2 linked regions of the Terriglobus albidus genome follow. The protein of the gene in region 1 interacts with the protein of each later gene in a pairwise test. Links are inferred from orthologs where the notes say so. Each region holds a gene or a part of one and is shown on either strand. Other genes may lie near its edges. The genes, in order: groL and aceE.

Region 1 (3,266 bases):
GTTGCGAGCACTTGCAGCACTACGGTCGCTCCTCGCGGAATGACATCGATCGTTGCCTTACCGTCGGGTCCGGTCTTCACTTCATAGCTTCCGTTCGGTTGACCATCTTCCATAGGACGGAAGATCACGGCGGCATTCTGAATCGGTTTGCCGTTGAAGTCCTTTACCACCAGAACTTCAATACGCGAGGTCTCCGGCGGCGCTTTGTACTTACGCCCATGTCGATCTTCACGGTTGTCCTGGGCGCCACTCACGCCCGTAACCGCCATTACCGCCGCCAACGCTACAACACCTGCACACCGCATCCTGGAGCCCCTCAAAAAGCTGACGTTATTGTACTTCTGCCACCACAGGACGGGGGAGGATATCGTTCGATAGCGTCCCGCAAAAGCGCTTAAGTAATATGAGCGCGTTTCACTCATATTTAATCTCCACAGCTTGACTTCGTTTTCCCGTTTGCATATCGTTAGCAATCGGAAGGCGTGAGTGCTAATTCCGCCGGACCAACCATTCCAAGGAGAAGTTCACACATGGCATCGACGAAGTTTACTCCGCTGCATGACCGCATTCTGGTCAAGCGCGTAGAAGAGGGCGAGACTCTGCGCGGCGGCATCATCATCCCCGATTCAGCGAAGGAAAAGCCCTCGCAGGGCGAGGTTATCGCAGTAGGCAAGGGCAAGTCGAACGACGAGGGCAAGGTTTTCCCGCTCGATGTGAAGGTGGGCGACAAGATCCTCTTCGGCAAGTACTCCGGCACCGAGATCAAGCTCGACGGAGAAGAGTTCCTGATCATGCGCGAGGAAGAAGTCCTCGGCATCGTCAAGTAAGCCTCACAACCGAGTCGTATCCCCTGCCCTAATCGTCGGGCATGGACGAATCCTATCTCGCCCGTTCTGCGGGCTAACGAACTAGAGGAAAAGAAATATGGCAAAGCAAATCCTGCACGGTGAAGACTCCCGCCAGGCCATTCTGCGCGGCGTGAACACGCTGGCCGACGCAGTGAAGGTCACCCTGGGCCCCAAGGGCCGCAACGTTGTTATCGAGAAGAAGTTCGGCTCCCCAACCATCACCAAGGACGGCGTGACGGTTGCCAAAGAGATCGAGCTCAAGGATCCGATCGAGAACGTCGGCGCCCAGCTCGTCAAGGAAGTCGCCTCGAAGACCTCGGACGTTGCCGGTGACGGCACCACCACCGCTACCGTTCTGGCGCAGGCCATCTATCGCGAGGGCGTGAAGACCGTTGCCGCCGGCGCGAACCCCACCGCTCTGAAGCGCGGCATCGACAAGGCTGTCGAGACCATCGTGGGCAAGCGCAAGGAAGACGGCTCGGTTGAGGGCGGCGCCCTGGCCAAGCTCTCGAAGCCGGTCTCCGGCGACATGATCGCTCAGGTGGGCACCATCTCGGCCAACGCCGACTCGCAGATCGGCTCCATCATCGCTGCCGCCATGCAGAAGGTTGGTAAGGATGGCGTGATCACCGTGGAAGAGTCCAAGACCATGGAGACGCAGCTCGACGTCGTCGAAGGCATGCAGTTCGACCGCGGTTACCTGTCGCCTTACTTCGTCACCGATGCGGAGCGCATGGAAGCCGTTCTCGAGAACCCCTACATCCTCATCTACGAGAAGAAGATCTCCACGATGAAGGACCTGCTGCCCCTGCTGGAGCAGATCGCCCGCACCGGCAAGCCGCTGGTCATCATCGCCGAGGACGTCGACGGTGAGGCCCTGGCGACCCTGGTCGTCAACAAGCTGCGTGGCACGCTGAACGTTGCCGCCGTCAAGGCGCCTGGCTTCGGTGACCGCCGCAAGGCCATGCTGGGCGACATCGCCATCCTGACCGGTGGCCGCGCCATCACCGAAGACCTCGGCATCAAGCTCGAGAGCGTGAAGCTCGAGGACCTGGGCACCGCCAAGCGCGTGACCATCGACAAGGACAACACCACCATCGTCGACGGCGCCGGTAAGGACACCGAGATCGAAGGCCGCGTGCGCGAGATTCGTGCGCAGGTTGAGAAGACCACCTCCGACTACGACCGTGAGAAGCTGCAGGAGCGCCTGGCCAAGCTGGTTGGCGGCGTTGCCGTCATCAAGGTCGGTGCTGCTACCGAGACCGAGATGAAGGAGAAGAAGGCCCGCGTTGAGGACGCCATGCACGCGACCCGCGCTGCCGTCGAAGAAGGCATCGTCCCGGGCGGCGGCGTCGCTCTGGTTCGCTGTGCCAAGGATGTCGACGCTCTGATCAAGACCCTCGAGGGCGATGAGAAGATCGGCGCCTCCATCATCCGTCGCGCTATCGAAGAGCCCCTGCGCCAGATCGTCGGCAACGCCGGCGAAGAGGGCGCAGTGGTTGTCGGCAAGATCCTGGAAGGCAAGGACAACCAGGGTTACAACGCAGCCACCGGCGTTTTCGAGGACCTGGTTGCCGCCGGCGTCATCGACCCGACCAAGGTAACCCGCACCGCGCTGCAGAACGCTGCTTCCATCAGCGGCCTGCTGCTGACCACCGAGGCTCTCATCTCCGAGATCCCCGAGAAGGCTGCTCCGGCTGCCGGTGGCCACAGCCACGGCGGCGGCATGGACGGCATGTACTAGGTTCCTGCGCGGACGGCGAATCGCGCTTCGCGCAAAGGCACAGAACGGCCCCGGTTTCCGGGGCCGTTCTGCTTTTAAATTTCAGATAACCACGGGTGCCCCACCCTCGCAACGCTAGGGTGGGTTCGATGGCATACAAGCGCGGTTAACCTACAATCTCCTCATGCCATTAGGACTTGCCCGTCATACAACTGAGGTTCATTTTGTGACCTTCAGTTGCGATGGCCGGCGTCCATACCTGGAATCTGCCGAAACAAAGAATCTCTTCCTGGAATCACTTCGATCTGTCAGCCAACGATATGGGATTGAAATCATCGGCTACGTCGTCATGCCCGAGCATGTCCACCTGCTGATTGCTATTCCCAAAGAAGAAGTAGCTCTCGGGACCTTCATTCAAGCCCTTAAAGTCTCAGTCGCAAAGCGTTGTGCGCAAAAACCATTCTGGCTTCCCCGATATTACGACTTCAACGTTCTCACTACGGCGAAGATTCGAGAAAAGCTCGACTACATGCATAACAATCCCGTCGTTCGAGGGCTCGTTCCTTTTCCCGAAATGTGGCTGTGGTCGAGTTACAACGTTCCTCTCGTCGTTTAGAGTCTCGTACCATCGAACCCACCCTAGCGTTGCGAGGGTGGGGCACCCGAAATAAGCACAACCATGTGCCACTCAAAAA
Region 2 (3,527 bases), 270 kb from region 1 along the record:
GCCGCAGCGCATGCCGTCATGCTGCAGCGTGAGTACACTATCCGGCTGGATCTCCACGCCGGCCAGGCTGAGACCCGCTTTCTGACCTGCGACCTTACGCACGAGTACGTCAGCATCAACGCCGACTATTCCAGCTAGTATTCCCTCTGTCCGCTCCTGGAAAACCGGGAGCGGGCCCTGATTTTCTCCTCTTCCGGCAAGAACTCCCAAAAGTTCGCACACCCGTGCGGTGATCGCACGGAAACGGTGACGCGCGTATGGGTAACGGTTTATCGTGGTAGGCGGCAGGCTGATATCCGCCCAAACTTCTACTTATAGGGGTGCCCCGTAATGTCCACGAAGCTCGATAACCCTCCGGCGACCGCCAACCCGGATTTCCTGGCTGAAGTCTCCGAGTGGATTGAAGCATTTGACGAGCTCGTCGTCGCCGAAGGCCACGAACCCGCCGCTGAGCTGCTGTCTGCGCTGAAACAGCGCGCTGCCGAAGCCGGCGTGGCCGCTACCGGCGAACTGACGACCCCATATCGCAACACCATCCATGCCCATGATGAGGTTCCTTATCCCGGCGATCGCAATCAGGAGCGCCGCGTCGAGGCCCTGATCCGCTGGAACGCCATGGCCATGGTGCACGGCCAGAACAAGAAGGATGCCGGCATCGGCGGTCATATTTCGACCTACTCGTCGCTGTGCACCCTGCTTGAAGTTGGTTATAACCACTTCTTCCGCGGCAAGTACGGCGACCAGCCCGGCGATTTCATCTACTTCCAGGGCCATGCCTCGCCCGGTGTCTACGCCCGCGCCTTCCTTGAAGGGCGCCTGAGTGAAGACCACCTGAAGAACTTCCGTCACGAGCTCCGTTCTAAGCCCGGCCTGTCGTCCTATCCCCACCCTTGGCTGATGCCGGAATTCTGGAACTTCCCCACCGTTTCCATGGGCATCGGCCCGCTGAATGCGATTTACCAGGCACGCTTCATGCGTTACCTGGAGAACCGAAATCTGATCCAGAAGACCGGCCGCAAGGTCTGGGCCTTCGTCGGCGACGGCGAGTCGGACGAAGTGGATACCCTGGGCGCGATCGGTCTTGCTTCGCGTGAGAAGCTCGACAACCTGATCTTCGTCGTCAACTGCAACCTGCAGCGCCTGGACGGTCCGGTCCGCGGCAACAAGCGCATTATCGACGAGTTGGAAGGCGTCTTCCGTGGCGCCGGCTGGAATGTCATCAAAGTGGTCTGGGGCGCGGACTGGGATGAGCTCTTTGCCCGTGACTACAAGGGCCTGTTGCTCAAACGCATGGAAGAGTGTGTCGACGGCGATTTCCAGACGTTCAAGGCCAAAGGCGGCGCCTACCTTCGTCAGCACTTCTTCGGTAAATATCCGGAGCTTCTGGAGATGGTCGCCGACAAGACGGACGAGCAGCTTGCTCGCCTGCACCGCGGCGGCCACGACCCCGCCAAGATCTTCAACGCCTACAAGCGTGCGACCGAATACACCGGCGGCCCGACCGTCATCCTGGCCAAGACTGTCAAAGGTTATGGCCTGGGAACGACGGAGGCTCGTAACGCCAGCCACCAGGAGAAGAAGCTTACCGACGAGGGGCTGGCGGCATTCGTCAAACGTTTCGACATTCCCGTGTCAGAGCAGACTGCTAAGGATGCCGGTCTCTATCACCCTGGACAGGATGCTCCCGAGATCCAGTACCTGCAGGCTCGCCGTAAAGAACTTGGCGGTTACCTGCCGGTTCGCGAAGTCCCCGCGTTGAACTTCAAGGCGCCGGGGCTCGACTTCTTCAAGGAGTGGATGGCCGGCAGCAAGGGCCGCGAAGTCTCCACCACCATGGGCTTCGTCTCCATGCTCCGCTCTCTGCTCAAGGAGCCGAACTTCGGCAAGTATGTTGTGCCGATCGTTCCTGACGAGGGCCGCACCTTCGGTCTTGAGTCTGTGATCAAGCAGGTCGGCATCTATGCCTGCGAAGGTCAGAAGTACACGCCGCACGATGCCGACATGCTTCTGAGCTATCGCGAAGAGAAGGATGGCCAGATCCTTGAGGAAGGCATCACCGAGGCAGGTTCAATGGCCAGCTTCACCGCTGCGGGAACTGCCTACTCCAACTACGGCATTCCTTCGATCCCGTTCTACATGTACTACTCGATGTTCGGCTTCCAGCGCGTCGGAGACATGGCCTGGGCATTTGCGGATTCTCGCGGAAAAGGCTTCCTGATGGGCGGGACAGCTGGACGCACCACCATGCTGGGCGAAGGCCTGCAGCACCAGGACGGCCACTCGCCTGTACTGGCAAGCACCGTTCCAACCTGCCTGAGCTACGATCCTGCCTTCCTCTTCGAAATGGCAGTCGTCATTCAGGATGGCCTGAAGCGGATGTACGAACAGGGTGAGAACGTCTTCTACTACATCACCATGTACAACGAGGACTACGTTCAGCCTGAGGCGCCGGCGAATCTGGACGTCAACGGTATTCTCAAGGGTCTGTACCTTTACAAGCCTGCTGCCGGTGAAGCGACGGTGCAGCTCTTCGGCTCGGGCACCATCCTGAACGAGGTGGTCAAGGCGCAGCAGATTCTGGCCGACGAGTACAAGATCCAGGCAAGCGTATGGTCCGTCCCCAGCTACACCGAGCTCCGCCGCGACGCACTTGCGATTGAGCGGTGGAATCGCCTGCACCCCGCAGAGCCGGAGAAGAAGCCGTATCTGCTGGAGGCTCTCGGCAACGCTCAGGGGCCGGTCATCGCGGCCTCGGACTACATGAAGGTCATGCCGGATGCTCTGGCTCCGTGGCTCGGCCAGCGTCTGGTCGCGCTCGGTACAGACGGCTTTGGCCGCTCTGACAACCGTGAGTACCTGCGTGCGCACTTCGAGATTGGCGCCAAGGATATCGTCGCAGCCGCGCTCTCCAAGCTGGTTCGCGACGGTAAGGTGAAAGCCAAAACCGCGCTCAAGGCGTTTGCAGACCTCGGCATCAACACCGAGAAGAAGGACGCTGCCCGCGCCTGAGATCCACTATCATCCGTAAAAGCCCGGCTGTCGCCGGGCTTTTGCTTGCCAAGCACAAGCACCATCTTGCTCTTTTGGCGGTGTGTGCTACCTTGCAGAGAAACAGGTCGAAATGTCTGCCGCTACTTTTGAAAACCCACTGATTCCTAATCAGCGTCTCAAGCAGCTCTACAACGCCATGCGCGATCTGCGCTCCGGCAGCAAACGTACACGCGGTCTTGAGGCCGGTATCGCGGCTACAGCGAACCACCTGCGGCCGCAGGACACGATCGCCGCCTCCGCCGCCCTGGCGCCGGCTGTCGGCATCGTGCAACAAAGCAGCGGCAATCTTTTGCCCAGCACGCTGGACGCTGCGCAACAGTTCGCTGCTGTACATGGCGCTGCCTTTGCGAACATGCACTTCACTCCTGGCTTTGTGGCTGTGCTCTATCTGGATAGTGCACTCCCTGCCGGATGTGAAAGGTTCATTGAAATGACTGCGAAGCGCGAGTTACCCGTGCTGTATCTCCAGCTTCCAG

Evidence for each region.
Region 2: the proteins of groL (region 1) and aceE interact in binary tests that used the Escherichia coli proteins (3 or more experiments, as listed by UniProt). The link is inferred for Terriglobus albidus from one-to-one orthologs.

Annotation. Positions count from the first base shown.
Region 1 is NZ_CP042806.1:4,527,467-4,530,732, forward strand. What follows is about bases 311-3,258. They hold groL (chaperonin GroEL), read left to right. Parts: upstream 311-924; coding sequence 925-2,592; downstream 2,593-3,258. Other genes in these bases: FTW19_RS18040 (co-chaperone GroES), read left to right, coding at 531-827; FTW19_RS18050 (REP-associated tyrosine transposase), read left to right, coding at 2,756-3,187. Outside these bases: FTW19_RS18035 (carboxypeptidase-like regulatory domain-containing protein), read right to left, coding at 1-305.
Region 2 is NZ_CP042806.1:4,256,465-4,259,991, forward strand. Bases 1-3,209 are described here. They hold aceE (pyruvate dehydrogenase (acetyl-transferring), homodimeric type), read left to right. Parts: upstream 1-330; coding sequence 331-3,009; downstream 3,010-3,209. Other genes in these bases: argJ (bifunctional glutamate N-acetyltransferase/amino-acid acetyltransferase ArgJ), read left to right, coding at 1-138; FTW19_RS16915 (hypothetical protein), read left to right, coding at 3,122-3,209. In the rest of the region: more of FTW19_RS16915, read left to right, coding at 3,210-3,527. UniProt on the Escherichia coli protein: Component of the pyruvate dehydrogenase (PDH) complex, that catalyzes the overall conversion of pyruvate to acetyl-CoA and CO(2).